2 regions of the Virgibacillus carmonensis genome follow, and region 1 is predicted to be linked to the other one. Evidence: riboswitches for the same ligand, from Rfam matches in the RefSeq annotation. Region 1 holds a riboswitch; the other holds the start of a gene.
The links. Region 1 has a riboswitch for thiamine pyrophosphate ahead of AC3G7N_RS13235 (lipoate--protein ligase family protein). Riboswitches for the same ligand answer to the same signal wherever they lie in the genome.

Region 2: linked by a shared signal. The riboswitch ahead of tenA (thiaminase II) and the one ahead of AC3G7N_RS13235 (lipoate--protein ligase family protein) in region 1 are both predicted to bind thiamine pyrophosphate.

The regions. Positions count from the first base shown of each region.
Region 1 covers NZ_JBYQFJ010000016.1:34,158-45,501, reverse strand. The annotation lists gene AC3G7N_RS13260 (ASCH domain-containing protein) at 1-54, shown strand, start outside; gene AC3G7N_RS13255 (YitT family protein) at 170-1,039, opposite strand; partial or broken gene AC3G7N_RS13250 (ATP-binding domain-containing protein) at 1,172-1,357, shown strand; gene AC3G7N_RS13245 (VOC family protein) at 1,497-1,847, shown strand; gene lipA (lipoyl synthase) at 2,023-2,967, opposite strand; gene AC3G7N_RS13235 (lipoate--protein ligase family protein) at 2,971-3,795, opposite strand; TPP riboswitch at 3,948-4,053, opposite strand; gene AC3G7N_RS13230 (M4 family metallopeptidase) at 4,348-6,012, shown strand; gene AC3G7N_RS13225 (BsuPI-related putative proteinase inhibitor) at 6,091-6,585, shown strand; gene AC3G7N_RS13220 (S66 family peptidase) at 6,692-7,705, shown strand; gene AC3G7N_RS13215 (AraC family transcriptional regulator) at 8,367-9,230, shown strand; gene trpA (tryptophan synthase subunit alpha) at 9,456-10,229, opposite strand; gene trpB (tryptophan synthase subunit beta) at 10,222-11,344, opposite strand, start outside.
Region 2 covers NZ_JBYQFJ010000049.1:6,316-13,500, reverse strand. The annotation lists gene AC3G7N_RS19680 (HAD family hydrolase) at 1-329, opposite strand, end outside; gene AC3G7N_RS19675 (class I SAM-dependent rRNA methyltransferase) at 339-1,532, opposite strand; gene AC3G7N_RS19670 (LysM peptidoglycan-binding domain-containing protein) at 1,840-3,252, opposite strand; gene AC3G7N_RS19665 (hypothetical protein) at 3,241-3,423, shown strand; gene tenA (thiaminase II) at 3,495-4,181, opposite strand; TPP riboswitch at 4,246-4,346, opposite strand; gene thiW (energy coupling factor transporter S component ThiW) at 4,408-4,896, opposite strand; gene thiE (thiamine phosphate synthase) at 4,937-5,593, opposite strand; gene thiM (hydroxyethylthiazole kinase) at 5,599-6,393, opposite strand; gene thiD (bifunctional hydroxymethylpyrimidine kinase/phosphomethylpyrimidine kinase) at 6,390-7,185, opposite strand, start outside.

The sequences.
Region 1 (11,344 bases):
GATGAAAACATGTTAGTGGTTTGTGAAGAGTTTAAAGTGATATATAAAAAATAACAAATACAACGAAAAACAGGGTTAAAATAGTGAAAAACACTTGAAATATTCCAGGTGTTTAATTTATATTTTATTTTAAAACTAAAGCCTCATCTCTGAAGATGAAGGCTTTTTATTATAGTTTTTGCCCGTAATACTTATCCAATGAAAACCCTCTTCCGAGTATCTCTGATGCATTTATAAAAACGACAAATGAGGTGGGTTCTTCTTTTTGAAGAAGTTTTTTTAAGTGTACTGCTTCAGATTGTTCCGTGACGCATAACAGCATGGTTTTATTTTCTTTTGAATATCCGCCAACTGTACGGATTTTCGTTAAGCTTCGGTCAATTTCATTATTAATAAGTGATTGAATTTGTTCTTCCTTTTCGGTAATGATGAGGATAAGTTTTGTTGATGATGTACGCAACTGAACTCTATCGATTACTTTACTTGTTACATAAATACACATTAGTGCAAATAAAGTTAGTTCCAAACTAAATACGATGATGGAGGAGATAACCACTGCTCCATCCACAACAAGCTGGGAGTAACCACTAGATAACCCCGTGAACTTTTTAACGATTTGAGCGATTGCTGCTGTTCCACCTGTTGAACCGTTCCCTTTATATACCGTTCCAAGACCTATGCCAAGTACTATCCCCCCATATATTGCACCTAACAAAGGATTTGTTATGGTATACGGTATATCAGCGCTTAACCATATAATAAAGGGTACCCAAAATGTCCCTAATAGCGTTTTACCGCCAAAGTCATTACCAAGAATCAGCCAACCGATAATAAAGACAGGGATATTGATTAAAAATTGCGTGTATGCAGGATTCAGTTCATATAATTCAAAAAGGATGGTACTAATTCCTGATATTCCACCTGCGGCAAGCTTGGATGGCAATAAGAACATATTATAGGATAGCGCTACAAGCGTAGCCCCTACAATTATTAGTAGGTACTCTTTTAAAATCCGATTTATTTTTGGTTGATTTTTCATTACTGTGTTGTTCCTTTCTTTTCCGAGCGTTCACACATATCTATTTAGTGTAAATTTGTTTGGGGAAGCTGTCAATTTAATGAAACGTACAAAAATTCCTTCATCTAGTCTTAATCAGATGAAGGAATTTTAATCCTACCGGTTTATTGGGCAAACGGGATTGAATTTAACGCAGTAATCATACCTGATGCATCACGCCAACAATATGCAGCTGAATCTACGAGAAATCTATTTTATACGGCTAGTACAAGAGCGATGCACGAACTTATCATGTTGACGATAAGGGACCATGTGGGTTTATTAAGGAAGCTTCAATAGATAAGTATAGGGTTATGAGAACATAGATATGGGGATTCCTTAAATGGTGTTTCCATTCTTATTTTTATTAGAAAAGAAGGATTTATTATTTGTGATATCGAAATAAACTAATAGATGTTAAGTTAAAGGGGACGTCGAAATGAATCCAATTATTAATCAAATAGGAACAGTGTTTATACCAGTAAAGGACATTGAAAAGGCGAGAGATTGGTATTGTGATATTTTAGGGCTACCTGTGACAGAGGAAATTTTATTTGATCACTTATATGTTTTGCCAATGCAAGGAACCGGAGTTGTTCTAGACAGTAAAATATATCATCGTGAACGAATCTACCAAAGTCCCCCATTCCATTTCAATACATCCGACATTGAAGAGGCGTATGACTTTATGAAGGATAAGGGAGTAAAGATGGTGACGGAAATTGAACATAATCAATGGTTCAATATTAAGGATTTGGATGGCAATATTTTGATGATTTGTGAATGCTGAAAAAAGAAGCTCCCAACTAATTTGGGAGCTTTTGATGTTGTGATTCATCCTATGGAGAATGTTCAAAAAATCGCCAAATGATAAATGGCAAATCTCTTCGTTAAAAGAGGAACTTCTACTAAACCTAATTTCTAATTCGGCGACTTTTTGAACACGTATTTTTTATACTGCTTTTTTAAAACGTAAAATCAACTGGTTTCTTTTCGTTCTCTTCGTATTCTTTCATATACTTAATTCTGCGTTGTGCGGATGTTTGACTAACTTGTTCATCTGCATGGTAAGAAGAACGTACAAGCGGTCCAGATTCACAATGCTGGAATCCTTTTTTCAGTGCAATTTCCCTGAGATCAGCAAACTCGTCTGGATGATAGTATTTTTCAACATTTAGATGCTTTTTTGTTGGCTGTAAATATTGGCCAATTGTCATGATGTCAACGTTATGTGCTAAAAGATCATCCATTGCTTGTACAATTTCTTCTTTTGTTTCACCCAGTCCTAACATGATACTTGATTTAGTTGGTGTCTTTGGTGCGATTTCTTTTACCCGTTTCAATAGTTGCAGGGATCGATCATACATCGCACGGGCACGTACTTTCTTAGTCAATCGTCTTACTGTTTCGATATTATGATTAAAAATATCTGGTTCACTGTCCATTAATGTATGAAGACTTTCGTAATCTCCTTTCATATCGGAAGGCAAGATCTCAATCGTACAAGCAGGATTTGCACGGCGAATAGCACGTACTGTCTCCGCGAAAACTGCAGCACCACCATCCTCTAAGTCATCCCGAGCAACAGCGGTTACGACTGAATGCTTTAAGCCCATAATAGCTACTGATTCTGCTACGCGTTCTGGCTCTCCCCAATCAAGCTCATTTGGTAAACCGGTTTTCACTGCACAGAACCGGCAGCCTCTGGTACAAGTGTCACCTAAAATCATAAATGTAGCGGTTTTTCGCTCACTCCAGCATTCATGAATGTTTGGACAACGTGCCTCTTCACAAACGGTATTTAAATTCTTTTCTCGCATCAGCTTTTTCAATTTATTATAAGACTTGTTCGTATTAATTTTTGTTTTAAGCCATTCCGGTTTACGTATGTATTCTTCTTGTTTTGCCACCTGTCACACACTCCTCTGATGATATAAGTTCCATTCTTCCCCGGCATATTTCGTTTTTGCTAAATCATGAACTTCTTTCCATTGACTATCGGAAAGCTGAAGTGGTATAAAATCCATGTTCAGTTCGGATTGAAATCCTTTCCGAAATGCTTCTTTCAAATCATCGTATGTATGTTGCTTCTTGGTGATCTCATTTATGGTAATTGCTTTTTCAGAAAAGGCATTACGTTTTGTTTCCCTTATTTTTTCAGTTGGAAACTTGAACAAATCAAATAACATTTCTCTATTCATGCTCATTGGAATGGAACCATGCTGCAGAAGAACGCCTTGTTTTCGTGTTTGTGCATTTCCTGAGATTTTTTTGCCAGCTACAACCATTTCATAAAAGGCAGGTTTTTCAAAACAGACATCTGTTCTTTCCTGTCTTTTCTCTGGAATTGCGTAATCTGCCTGAATACCTAAATGTTTATAACCTTCTAATATACCTTTTGATAAAACAAAGTAAGCAGCGCGAATAGAGGATGGAATATATTCCTTCTTTTCCGAAACTACAATACTATAGGTTAACTCGTCGTCGTGTAATACAGCACTACCCCCGGTTAGGCGACGTACGAATTCACAGCTGTGTTTTTGTATGTTCTCGAAATCAATAGCCCTCTCTGCTTTTTGAAAATGGCCAACAGAAAGGCTAGGCTTTGACCAACCATAAAACCGTAATGTAGGGGGGATTTTTCCTTCACTATGCCAGTTAAGCAATGCCTCATCAAGCGCCATATTAACCGAAGCACTACTAAAGCCCGTATCAATAAACCCCCAAGTCTCATTCACATGTTACACCTCCAAATGTTGAGAGCAGTGGCTGGCACCGCCCAAATATTATAGAAAATAACGCGTTACTTTGGTTAACTTGCCCAAATAAAAAAACTGCATCCTTGGTGTGGGGTGCAGTTCGTTTGATGTAGTTGCTTTTGTGAAAAGTATACACCTCGACTTCACTTCCCCACGCTAGTATTATCTAGTTCGAGTAAAAGGGTCAGAACCACTGTCGTTCTTCTCAGCTGTTAAAATGCTCCCCTAGTGCTATTGATTAATATGTAGTTTTTCTATGTATATCTTAACGGGTTAAGAAGGTAATGTAAAGACTACAGGATACAAAAAACCTAACATATATACCTATCAAATTTGTCGCATTTTGCTACTTTTTTCCTGTTAAAGGTGAGAGTGTGGTGCTTTGTAACCGTTTTCATGAAAGTTGGAAATAAATCTATGAAACTATTAATTAATTTGCTAAGGTTTAGGTATACGGCCGTATGTATAGTAATAAGCGTGCAAATCAAATAGTATAATAGGGAAAGGTGATGTATTTTGAAAAAGGGAAATCTGAAGAAAACGATGACTGGAACAGCCTTAGCGTTAAGTTTAACTTTAACTGGTTTTGCAGGTACTGCCGGGGCTGCCGAGACTGGCGATAAGGCTCTTGAGGAAATGAAGGCGATGACAAAGTCGAATTTCGATGTAGTTTGGAATAAGGACAAAAATGTGCCAACTTTTGTTTCAGGAACGTTATCTGGAAAACCTGTAAAAGGTGTCGGCCAAGTAAAGCAATATCTAAAAGATAATAAAGAGCTTTACAAGTTAGACCCCAACTCTGACCTTACATTTGTAGAGAAGTCGAAAGATGATCTTGGAATGACGCATTACGAGTTTGTGCAATCTGTTGATGGCGTTCCGGTTTACGGTGCAAGGTTTACAGTCCATACGAATGAAAAGGACATCGTTTCTGCTGTTACGGGTGAGGTTCATCCTGAGGTTGCTAAAGAAATGGACACTAACATGAAAGCAGACCTGTCAAAAAATGCTGCGATTGAACATGCATGGAAATCGATTGATTTGACTAAAAAAGAAACCAAAGCAAAGAAGGAAGACAAGGAAGCTTTAAAAGAAGCTAGTAAACTGTCAAATTCAAGCGTGAAAAATACAGCGGAAAAAGCAGAATTAGTAGTTTATTCGAAAGATGGTGCTAATAAACTAGCTTATCATGTGGAACTTCAATTCATTTACCCTGAACCTGGAAATTGGCAGATTTTTATCGATGCAAAAGATGGTTCAGTAGTTGATTCGTACAATGCAGTGACAGATGCTGGTGCGGCTGATGGTTATGGGTATGGTGTACTTGGTGATTATAAAGAATTAGATACTTATTTATCAAACGGAACTTATTTCCTATATAATGTAACTAATCCAATGAGCGGTGTCATTGAAACATTTACAGCGAACAACGGGACAAGTTTACCTGGCTATCGTTCAGCTGACAGCAATAATGCTTATACTGGCAATTCACAAGGAGCAGACGTAGATGCTCATGCTTATGCAGATGAAGTATATGACTACTTTTACGATACTTTCGGTCGAAATAGCTTTGATGGAAACGGGTCTACCATAAGGTCAACAGTACACTATGGTTCCAACTACAACAACGCATTTTGGAATGGGCAACAAATGGTATACGGTGACGGCGACGGATCTACATTTGCACCACTTTCAGGGGCACTTGATATCGTGGCACATGAGTTAACTCATGCAGTCACCGACTATTCAGCAGATCTTGTTTATCAAGACCAGCCTGGCGCACTAAATGAGTCGATGTCAGATGTGTTTTCCGTGTTTGTCGAAAGAGAAGACTATCTACTAGGAGAAGATGTTTATACACCTGGAAGATCGGGTGATGCACTAAGAAGTCTTTCCAACCCACCAGCTTACGGGCAGCCTGGTCATATGAGAGATTACGTTTATACGAATGCTGACAATGGCGGTGTTCACACGAACAGTGGAATACCGAATAAGGCTGGATACAACACGATCACCAGCATAGGTGTATCAAAATCCGAGAACATTTACTATCGTGCACTCACTGTTTACTTAGGACCATACAGTAACTTCAGCGACACACGTGCAGCATTACTTCAATCTGCAGCTGACTTCTACGGCTATGGTTCAGAATACAATGCCGTGTCGAATGCTTGGAATAATGTAGGTGTATATTAGGAAGAATGTTTAATATGAAATAATGCTGACCAACGGTCGGCATTATTTCGCTTAAAATGAGCTAAAGGAGATGTGCTAATGCCCTTTATTCGACTGTCGTTATTTTTAATTCTGATAACGGTATTAGTTGCTTGCAACCAACAGGAGCAGACTAACGAAGCAAGTGACAAATCTAACGAGAACCAGGGAAACATAAACGAGAACGGTGATTCCTCTGTCAGTAGTGGAGGCATTGTTGCAGGTGAATTAGAGGCGACACTCCAGGTTGAAGGAGACCATGCAATTTTTAAGATAAAAAATCAAACAGGGCAGGTAAAGGAACTAATCTTAGCAGGAAAAACATCGTATGAATACGTCATTATCAATGAAGACGGGGAAACAGTCTTTCAAAAATCACAAAGCAAAGCCCAGTACGAGCAGAAACATCCAATCACATTAAAACAAGCGGAAGAGGTCGAATTTGAACTGCATATACCGAAAAAATTGCAAGAGGGTAGGTATTCCTTAACAGCTATATTGCATACTGACCCCGTTTTGAAGGCGAAAACGACATTTGCGATTGAAAAAAATTAAAAGCCAGTTTTCTGCACCTATTTGCAGGCTGGCTTTTTCTTTTTTTGATACATAAAATTTTTTTGCGTTATACTAAAAGAAATATTAGTTTGGGGGGAGGCCTACAATGATTACGTATCCAATTTTACAAAAGGGCGGAACAGTAGGAGTTACTGCACCGTCGTCGGGTGTGGAACCTGAGTTGCATGACATGTTTAAACAGGCAGTTAGTCGAAGCGAGGAAAAAGGATATCCAGTAATCTGCGGAGAAACCGTGTGGACACAAGAAAAGGCAAAAGCAGCTCCCGCTGAAATAAGAGCAAAAGAATTCAATCGGATGATGCAGGACGAAAAAATTGATATTATCATCCCTCCTTGGGGCGGGGAACTTCTAATTGAGGTAATCGACAAGTTGGATTTTGATTCCTTTCAGAAAAAATGGGTACTAGGATATTCGGATACAAGTGTTTTGCTACTTGCTACTACATTAAAAACTGGAATGGCGACAGCGCATGGTACTAATTTTGTAGATCTACGTGGCGAATATTCTGATACGACAACGGCCATGTGGGAGGAAGTATTGGCTACGAAAGAAGGAGAGTCGATCATCCAATATTCATCTGATAAGTTTCAAAAATCATGGGATCATGAGCACCTATCCCCTGAAGTATTCCATTTAACCGAGCAAACTACGTTGAAAACTTTATCAGGTGAAAACACCAGACTAAAAGGTAGATTGCTGGGCGGATGTATTGATGTAATTAGACATTTGATAGGTACACCTTATGGGAACATTCATGAATTTCAGAAAGAATCTATCCATAATGAGCCAATCCTATGGTATTTTGAAAACTGTAATTTAGCGACAACTGCCTTACGGAGAACACTTGTCCAAATGAAGTTAGCGGGCTGGTTTGATAATTGTTCGGGCATCATGTTCGGTAGAAGTAGTGCGAATGATTCAGTGGAGAACTATGATATAGAGGATGTATATAATGATTTAGAACAAGACTTAAAGTTACCAATTGTATATGACATTGATTGTGGTCATGTTCCACCACAAATGACACTTATTAATGGTGCCTATGCTGAAGTCGAAGTCCAGAATGGAAAAGGCGAAATAGAACAGTGGTTTAACTAAAGAAGCTGTCTTCTAAAAGATTGTTGTGCCACAAAATCACTAAACTACGATATTGTGGCAACGCCCGATTCCGCTTCGGGTAGTCGCTTTCCGCGGGCAACGCTTCAGCTTCCTCGGAAGCAAAAACCGCTTCCTTGAAAAAGAAAAACACTTTTTCTGCGTGCGATGCCTTTTCAGTGAAGCTTTCCTTGTCTTACGGGATCTTCAGCTGTTGCTTTTCTAAGCAGGAGTCGACTGTCCGAAGCGAAAGTCAAACGCCATGCTAGCGAAGGAAATACACGAAGACTCCAGCGGGAAAAGCGAAGACGACGAGACCCCACAGTGAGCGTTCTTTGCTACGTCTAGCTGCGGCTCCTAGCGCCTAGCAAATAGTTAGTCAGGATGAACGTAGGGGAAAGGCACCCTGCTGTTCACCTGCCTATCTATTTGTACGCCGCTGGGCAGTCGCTTCCGCTTTTCGAAAGAGCGAGGAGGCTCAGCGCAGCCCTAAGGTGCGCGTAGTGTATTTCCGGAGCGGTATGTTATGACACAATTTCGTAAGGATTAAGTAGCAACAAAACTTACGAAAAGAGCCAAATAAAAAACTGTCTTCAAAAGGCACGGAATGACAGGATAGAAAATTACTGGAATGCTAAAGTTGGATTAGAAAGGAGAGGATGAGGTGGAAGGTCTTCAAAGAATGGCTGATGGTATCGATTTTATTGAAAAAAATCTGGGGTACGATTTCAAAATTGAAGAAGTAGCAAACGTAGCATGCATGTCTAAATTTCATTTTCAACGAATGTTTAGCATGCTGACAGGAGTAACAGTGGCTGAATATATCCGGAGAAGAAGATTGACATTGGCTGCACAAGAACTAATACATTCAAAAAGTAAGGTCATTGATGTCGCGCTAAAGTTTGGCTATGAAACACCAGAATCTTTCTCAAAAGCATTTCGCAAAATACACGGAGTAAGCCCGTCATCCGTACGTCAAAGCAGTCAATTATTGAAGGCTTATCCACGACTCTTCTTTCAAATTCAATTAAAGGGTGATGTAGAAATGGATTACAAGATTGTCGAAAAAGATGCGTTTAACGTGGTCGGAAAAGGAATAAGAACAACTACTATAGATGGGGAAAACCATCGTAGAATCCCAGCCTTTTGGGATGAGTCTAACAGCAATGGTTTCACAGAAGAACTTGAAAAGAATTGTGGGTCTATTGGCATAATTGGTGCTTGTATGGAGTTTGATGCCACTCAGGAGAAACTGACCTATTTCATTTGTGCTGAAAAAAACAGACATGATATCCCCTCTGATTGGGAAGAAAAGAAGATTCCGGCATCTACATGGGCTGTGTTTGAATCGGTTGGAGCAATGCCTGATGCGATTCCAAAAACATGGGATCGTATATTTTCCGAATGGTTCCCATCAACAGGTTATGAGCATGCTGGTGGACCTGAGTTAGAAGTATATTCAACTAAAGGTGACGTAAGAGCAGAAGATTATTGCTGTGAGGTTTGGATTCCGATTGTGAAAAAATAATGCTTAATAAAAAGAGCGCACGCTGTGATGATGAGATTCATAGCGTGTGTTTTTGTAAACAAAGAGGTTAATTGAGATACCGGTTCTAATGAAACATATCAAGGGGTCATCAATAGTTAACCGATAGCCGCATTCTAAAATTATCTTTAGACGGAGAACCTGTTAAACGTATAATTGACTTAAAAAAACATCTGTTTGCCGCATGACAAACAGATGCATATCCTACTATAAGCTATTTTTTATCAATTCCCTGATTTCATCCGTTTTTCCAGCATGGAATAACTCCACAATCTTGCTCCCAACAATAACTCCATCACAATTCCCGCCTAGTTCTTTTGCCTGGTCTGAATTGGAAACGCCAAATCCTGCTAATACGGGAACTTGGGCTATTTTTGTTAAACCCTGTAAAAAGCCTTTCACACTATCACTATGTGTAGCTTTGGCACCAGTTGTACCTGTTACGGATACTGCATACAAAAAGCCTTCCGTCCGTTTAGCGATATCAGAAAGTCGTGATTCACCACTGGTTAATGCAGCCAGTCTCACAAAGGCAATAGATTTTTCTGTTAAAAATCCGCCAATGAATGCTTCTTCTTCAAGTGGTAAATCAGGAATTATCACGCCATCAACTCCAGCTTCCGCGCAGTCATTTGCAAATCGCTCAACCCCGTAAGTATAAATCGGATTAAAATAGGTCATCAAAATAATAGGAATATCTCTATTTTCTTTGTTATTCGCTAGAGTTTGAAGAACTCCCGCTAAATTCGTTCCGTTAGCAAGCGCACGTAAGCCAGCGTTCTGAATAGTCGGACCATCTGCTACAGGATCTGAAAATGGAATGCCTAGTTCGACAGCACTAGCACCGCAGGATTGCAGGAATTCAATTCGATCATTTATGTTATCGAGCCCACCATCACCAGCCATAATATAAGGAATAAACAGTTTTTCATTCTTAGCAAGTTTTTCTTGAAAAGTCTGATCGATATACGATTTACTCATTTTCATTTCCCTCCAATGCTGCTTTTACTTGTTCTACATCTTTATCCCCGCGTCCGGATAAACAGATAACAAGTGTTTGATCCTCATTCATTGTTTTAGCGTGCTTCATAGCAAACGCAATCGCATGTGCGCTCTCTAGTGCTGGAATAATACCTTCTTTTTTTGATAAAATCTGAAATGCTTCTAATGCTTCTTGATCCGTTATAGACGTGTACATAACACGAGACGTTTCGTGTAAGTGACTGTGCTCTGGCCCTACACCAGGATAATCAAGTCCTGCTGAGATCGAATGAGCTTCCTCGATTTGTCCATGATCATCCTGGAGTAAATGTGACATGGTTCCATGCAAGACACCAACTTTTCCAGCGGTTAAGGTTGCCGCATGTTTGTTGGTTTCGATACCTGAACCACCAGCTTCCACACCATATAATGCAACCGATTCATCTTGAATAAATGGATAAAACATACCCATCGCGTTACTACCGCCACCTACACAGGCGATAACAGCGTCTGGTAGTTTGCTAGTTTGACCGAGTATTTGATGCTTGGTTTCGTTACCAATAACTGATTGAAAATCCCGAACAATTTTTGGGAATGGATGTGGTCCTACGACAGATCCTAAAATATAATGCGTGTCATCAACATGGCTGACCCAGTAACGCAGCGCTTCATTTACCGCATCTTTCAGTGTCCCGCTACCTTGTGAGACGCTTTCGACTCGAGCACCTAAGAGCTCCATCCGGAAAACGTTCAGCTTCTGTCTGCGGATATCCTCTTCGCCCATGAACACGACGCAATCTAGTCCTAAAAGCGCGCAAACCGTAGCGGTCGCAACACCATGCTGACCTGCACCTGTTTCAGCAACCACTTTTTTCTTGCCCATCCGAAGCGTCAACAAGGCTTGCCCAACCGTATTATTTATTTTGTGGGCGCCAGTATGATTTAAATCCTCTCTTTTCAAATATACCTTTGGTCCGCCGAGCATCTTCGTTAAATTTTCAGCGTAGTAAATAGGAGTTTCACGTCCGACATAGTCTTTTAAATAATAGTTCACTTCGTCTATAAAACGAGGATCCTGCATTGCATCCTCATATGCCTTCTCAAGTTCAATTAGT
Region 2 (7,185 bases), on a different contig from region 1:
AAGTAAATGGAGTTAGCTTTCAACTCTTCCAGCATCCAGATAAGATTCGGAAAGGCTATACAGCTATGCTTAAACTCATTCACATAATCATCTAAAAGGCTTTCCCATGTTGGCATTATATTAAATTCCTGCACCATTTGCTGATAGACTTTATCCTTCCAAACATACCCCCGGTTATCTAATTCCATAAATCTTGTAGTATATGCATCTTTTGAAATGTGATTTAAATTATGCTTCATCCGCTCATATTGCATACGTATGAAATGCTTAACAGATTCATCACGGTCTAACAACGTTCCGTCTAAATCAAAAAGAACGGCCATAACCATTGCTTGCACCTACCTCTTCTCCACAATCAATACCTTCAAATAGTTACCTTGTGGGAAGCTTGAAAGTGTTTTAAAATCGGACGGCAAAGAGAATTCCTCTAGAACTTTATAGTTCGTGCTCGTTTCTTTAAATGCTTTATCAATAAATCCTTTGAACTTTCGCATGCCGAATGACGCATTATTAGTCGATGCAACAATGACGCCATTTTTTTCAGTAATAGCAATGGTATCTTTGATAAGCGCTGGATAGTCCTTAGCCGTACTAAACGTGTGTTTTTTTGAGCGGGCAAAGCTAGGTGGATCAAGGATAACTAGATCGAATTTCAATTCTTTCCGCTTCGCATATTTAAAATACTCAAAGACATCCATTACCTTAATATCCTGCTGTTCGTAATCGATTCCATTAACACTAAATTGCTCAATTGTCTTATTTTTGCTACGTTTTGCAAGATCTACATTGGATGTTTTTAATGCTCCACCTAGTACTGCTGCTACGGAAAAGGCACCTGTATACGAAAAGGTGTTCAACACATTCTTCCCTTTGGAATACTTATCCCGGATCGCTTTTCTTACCTGCCTTTGATCTAGAAAAATTCCAACCATTGCACCATCATTCAAATATACCGCATAGTTCATCCCGTTTTCCTTCACGATAATTGGAAATTCACCACGTGTCCCTTTTACAAAATCATCATCGTCAATATATTGGCCCTTCGTATCAAAACGTTTCTTTTCATATATAGCTTTGTAATCGCAAAGCTCATCAATGGCACGGGTCACTTCATCTTTGAATGTATAAATGCCCGCACTATACCAATTAATCAAATAATAACCAGCGAAATAGTCAATGGTAAAACCGCCAACACCGTCGCCTTCACCATTAAATAAACGAAATGCAGTAGTTTCGATATTTTTATAGAAAGATTGTCTAGCATTGAGTGCAACTTCTAATCTTGACTTAAGAAATGGAAAATCAATCGCTTCAGCTTTGTTGTGCGTCAACACCCAACCTAAACCTTTATTCTGCTTTCCATAGTAGCCTTTTGCGATAAATTGGTGGTTTTGATCTACCAGATGAACAACGCTTCCCTCTTCTTTGAGCGCACTTGGGTTCATAATGGTGTCCTTACTAATCAAAGGATAGCCTTTTTTATACTCTGCTATATAGTTAGACTTAACGTTTAATTCAATTACTGTTGTCATATTTTCATCCTATCAACTGTTTCCCTTATTATCGCATGCTAAAGTGAAATGGCAAAATACATTGGTTTATTCCGCTTCTAAACCAAGTGTTTCCTTAGCCATAGCTTCATATTCTAGTGTTATAAATTAAAAATCCTTTATTGTATTACTTACACATTGCTCAAATTTTTCAGCATCAGCGATTTTACATTCTACTAGTAAATTTAGTTCCGTCCGTATAAGGAATTAACAATACACACTGAACATAATCATTAAAAATATGTTCACTAATCAATTGTGTTACAGCATCAATCCCAATTTTATTTCTCTACAACTTCCTAATAGTAAAGTTATCTCCCAAAACAGCCCAGTTTTCTGGGAACGGTTGACCTAATACCCAATAACTAACACCCCTTAAGTTATAGTCCTTTACTGTATCGTATTTGGCCTGCACACTTCTGGCATCTTCAAACCAAACTTCGTGTTCCTGACCATTTTCATCTACATATTGAAAAAATGGTGCTTGATAGGTCTCATTATATTGGATCTCCACACCATACTCAGCTGCTAGTTGAACCGCTGCTTTTGGACTAATGGTTCGAGCAGTAGTTCCTTCCTGCCAGGGAATTTCCCAATCTCTTCCGTACAATGGGACTCCCATCATAATTTTATCACGGGGAATAACTGTTACTGCAAAATCCAACACGTCACGAACTTCGTTAATTGGTGCAATAGCCCACGGTTCTCCTCCAGCCCATCCCCACTCGTAAGTCATAACAACTACAAAATCAACAATCTCCCCATGAGCAGCATAGTCGTGTGCTTCATATAGCAACCCTTCTTGTTCCGCGCTCTCCTTTGGTGCTAATGCTGTGGAAACAATTAGCCCCTCCGGATGAAAACGGGCAACAAGTCGCCGCAGGAAATTATTATAATTCTCCCGATCTTCTGGGTAGACATATTCAAAGTCAATATTTATGCCGGTATAGCCTTTCGCTCTTATTTTTTCCAAAATGTTGGTAATTAAGGTTTCTTGTAACTGAGGATTTCTTAGAATTGTTGCTGCTAGATCCGAACTAAACTCCCCACCTGTAAAGTTGGTTAAAACAAGGAGTGGCGCTACATTAGTCGCTCTTGCTGCTTCTAGTACAGCAGCCTCCTGCATTTCAGTAATCGTTCCATCGGCTTGCACACTATACATGAACGGGGAAATATACGTAAAATTACTGCCTAATGCTAATACCTCCCGTCTTGCCTGCTCATTCGTTTGTGTTATATATGAATTCACTTCAATTATAGGTTTAATTGTAGACGGTATTCTTAAACGCTGGCCTGGATAGATGTATGATGAATTTGTTATATTATTTGCATCAATGATTTGATTTACAGGCACACCATATTGTTGAGCGATTCCCCACAAAAATTCACCCACTTGGACGACATGGATGGAATATGGAATCTCAAGCAATTCACCAACGTAAATGAGTGTTGGATTCGTAATATTGTTAGCCTGAGCAAGCTCATTAACGGTTACACCATACCTTTGTGCAATTGCCCATAAAGTATCACCTGGTGTAACTACATATTCTTGATTTGGATTTGGAATGACCAGTGACTGCCCGACAACGAGCACATCAGGGTTATCCAGCTGATTGACTAATATTATTTGATTAATATCGTTACCATATCGCTGTGCTATTCTCCACAAAGTTTCTCCACGTTGCACTACATGTATTTCCATTTACTCTCCTCCAATTTCCATTCTATCTGTCATGATATTCAAGAAGAGCCTATTTTGTTAAAAATGGGTGGGGAGAGGGGGGAATTTATGGTTCATAATGCTAGAGTCACTACCCGCCACTATCGATCTTTCGGTGGCATTGATTTAGGGCTTGATGGAATTACAACCTAATGTACTAACTATGCTCAAAAAAAAAGATGCCCTCTTTGTAGGAAGACATCTCACGAAATTCTCTATTAAACTCATACTTTCATATAATCTCCAACCGGCCATACTTCGCTGGTAAATGCCATTTCCCAGAAGGACAACTCTAATTGACAGCTTTTACGAAATGCCATTTTCATTTTTTCCTGTTCGGTTGGGCTTGCCACAGCAGCTAAATGATCTAACATGTTACGCATTTCCATGGTAATAGTCGCTACCTGCTCATCAGCATAAAATGAGATCCATGGATAAAATGGATGATCTTCATCGGGCTGATACGTTTTCATTAATTCCTGTCCAATTTCTAAATATGTCCACGGACATGGCAAAAGCGCTGCTATGACTTCACCCAGGCTTCCCATATGCGCATGGTACATCATATGTTTCACATAATGATCGGCTGTTGGTGGTAATGGGTATCCCTGTAGTTCCGCGTATCCAACACCGATTTGTTCGCAAAAATTATTGTGTGGATGAATTTCACTATTCAACACAAAGTCAATTTGATTATTAAAAAAACTAATATTTTCGCGAGTAGTTGCTTTTGATATTGCTATCCCATAAATATACATAAATGCATTCAGATATTCATAATCTGCCTTTATATAATGAGCCAGCGCTTCTTTTGGAACACTACCTTTGCCAATGCCCTGCACAAAAGAGTGATTAAAAATTGCCTCGTATACATCTTGGTTTTCCTTGCGTAATGTTTCAGTAAATGTCATTGAATTTGCCTCCCCTGAATTTGTTTGGAAGCTAACTAGAAGAATCAAAGTAGATAAATAGAGGAGTCCGTCCTCACTACTTCCCTTCGCTGGTATTAACCAGATCAGGTTCAAAGGGATAAAGGTCAATCCTTATCTCAGCATGTTGCACCCCTAGTAGTTCCTAATAGGATGTTCAAAAAGTCACCAAATGATAAATGGCGACTTTTTGAACACGCACTAATTACTATATGTTTTGTAATGGACTTGCTTGTTTAACACGAATCACAACTAAGTAACCGATAATCGCTCCTGAAATACTGCTCACTAAAAATGATGGCAAAAAGACAAAGGCACCAAGTGAACTGCCCATTAGTAGATTTGCATATGGTACTGAAAATAACGATCCAATTATTCCCGTTCCGACTACTTCGCCAACTACAGCTAGCATTTTACGACCAAATTTTTTATACAAATACCCAGCTAAAAACGCACCAATCATCCCACCTGGAAAAGCGAGTAACGTTCCAAGTCCAAGCATGTTACGCATTAACCCTGTCATAAACGCAATCACTACTGCTGGGCCAGGCCCCAGTGTTATCGCTGCCATCACATTTACCGCATGCTGGACAGGGTATGCTTTTGCGATCCCAGCCGGAAACCAAAGTAATTGCGATCCTATAACGCCGATTGCGATAAAAACTGCCATTGTGGTCAAAACTCTTGTGCGATACATCATTAGCCTCCTTTTCGAATTTTCTAGTCCAACCACCTCCTTAATTTTTACTATTTACCTCTGCTAATCTAGTAGCTACCTCTAATTCATAAGCCGCTTCTTTACAACTTCCCGCCTGACTAATTGCTGAAATAATCGATATACCCGACGCTCCAGATTTCATGATATCCCCTGCATTTTCCCTTTTAATCCCACCAATTGCTACAATTGGAATAGTTATTCTTTCACTGACTTCCACTACTCTTTTTATCCCTATTGGATCGAGTGCATCCGCTTTGGTAGATGTTATGAAAATAGGTCCAATTCCAAGATAATCAGCACCTTGTTGCTCGGCAAGGACTGCTTCTTCGACAGTTGACACTGATACACCAACAGACATATAGTTTGGAAGTCTTTCTTTTACGTTAATCAACGATTCATCTTTTTGACCAATGTGGACACCGTCAGCATGAAGCTTAATGGCCAAGGCAATATCATCATTCACAATGAACGGAACATTATTATTCAGACAAATATTACGAAGTTCAATCCCTAACTTATACTTTTCAACACCCGTTTTGGCGGCAAGCCCCTTTTCCCGATACTGAAAAATTGTAATACCCCCATCAATTGCTTGTTGTAGAACATATGCAGGATCCTCTATTGTATTTGTGCTACCCATAATAAAATATAAGCGAAGACTTTTTTTATCTACCATCTGCTTTATTCTCCTTTTAAAGTGAGCTCGCGAAGACTTGCCTTTGCCTTAACCTTTTCTTCAGTTAAGGTATACAATTCATCCAATAAGGATGGTAAAAACGTTCCCGGACCCTTACAGTGCTCCATTGCTAACTCTGCTGCTACACCATAACTACACACTGCTTGCACAGACGCATCATAGAAATCTCTACTTACACTAAGAAATGCACCAACAATTGCCGTTAATAAACACCCGGTTCCTGTAACATTTGGAAGCATTGCTACCCCGTTTGTGCATTGCGTATACTTATACCCGTCAGTGATGGTATCGACTTTTCCTGTTGCAACAACTACCGCCTTATATTTTCCAGCAACATGTGTGGCTGCTTCAGGGTCAATTTCATCTACTAAGGTATCAGCACCTTTTATTTCGGCATCCAACCCTGCTAGTAAAGCTATTTCTCCAGCATTACCACGGATAACTGACACATCAACTTTGGATAAAATTTGTTTGATTGCACTCGTACGAAAAGATGTCGCACCAATTGCTACTGGATCTAAACTAACTGGTATGCCTTTTTTATTGGCCGCTTTTCCTGCAAAAATCATCGCATTAACCTGATCTTGTGTACATGTGCCAATATTTAATACGAGCGCATCCGCATGTGATGCCATTTCAGCCGCTTCTTCAGGGGCATTTGCCATAGCAGGTGAAGCGCCTAACGCCAATAATCCATTCGCTGAAAAATTAGCAACAACCGTGTTCGTGATATTATGAATTAGCGGTTTTTGATTTTTGATCTGTGTAAGATAGTTCATTGAAAAATCCTCCTATTCCTTTCTGGCAATCCTTGTAAACGATGACCCCAATGGTTTGTTGGACCATTTCCTTTTCCAAGTTTTAAGCTAAAGCGAATAGCATCTGTGATAAATAATTTCGCTGTCTTCACTGCATCATAAACAGAATTCCCTTTTGCGAGTTCAGCCGCGATGACCGCGGAATACGTACACCCTGTTCCATGTGTATGTTTGGTATCTATTCGCGCAGTGGGAAACCTGTGTATGTCAGCACCGTCATATAAAACATCAACCGCTTCTTCGCTAAAATGATGACCACCCTTCACAACCGCCGCATTCGCACCAAGCTCATGAACAATACGCCGCGCTGCATCTTCAGCATCTGCTACGGACTTGATAGATTCAGAGAGTAACACTTCTGCCTCTGGTACATTTGGCGTAGCAACTGTTGCAAGTGGTAATAGCCGTTCAATCATTGTTTGTTTCGAATTGACGTCCATCAGATGGTCACCACTTTTTGCAACCATTACAGGGTCAATCACATAGGGGATCGAGTGCTTCTCAATTGCCTCTGCTATAACCACCATCATCTCTGAAGTGGCAATCATTCCTGTTTTGACTACATCTGGTGAGATATCCGCTAACACACTTTTGATTTGTTTCTGGATAAAATTAGTGGGTAAGTGCTCTACATCCTGAACGCCAATCGTATTTTGTGCTACAATCGATGTCACAACACTCATCCCATAAACCTCACGCTCCTGAAAAGCTTTTAAATCAGCCTGTATCCCAGCACCTCCTGTTGGATCGGTG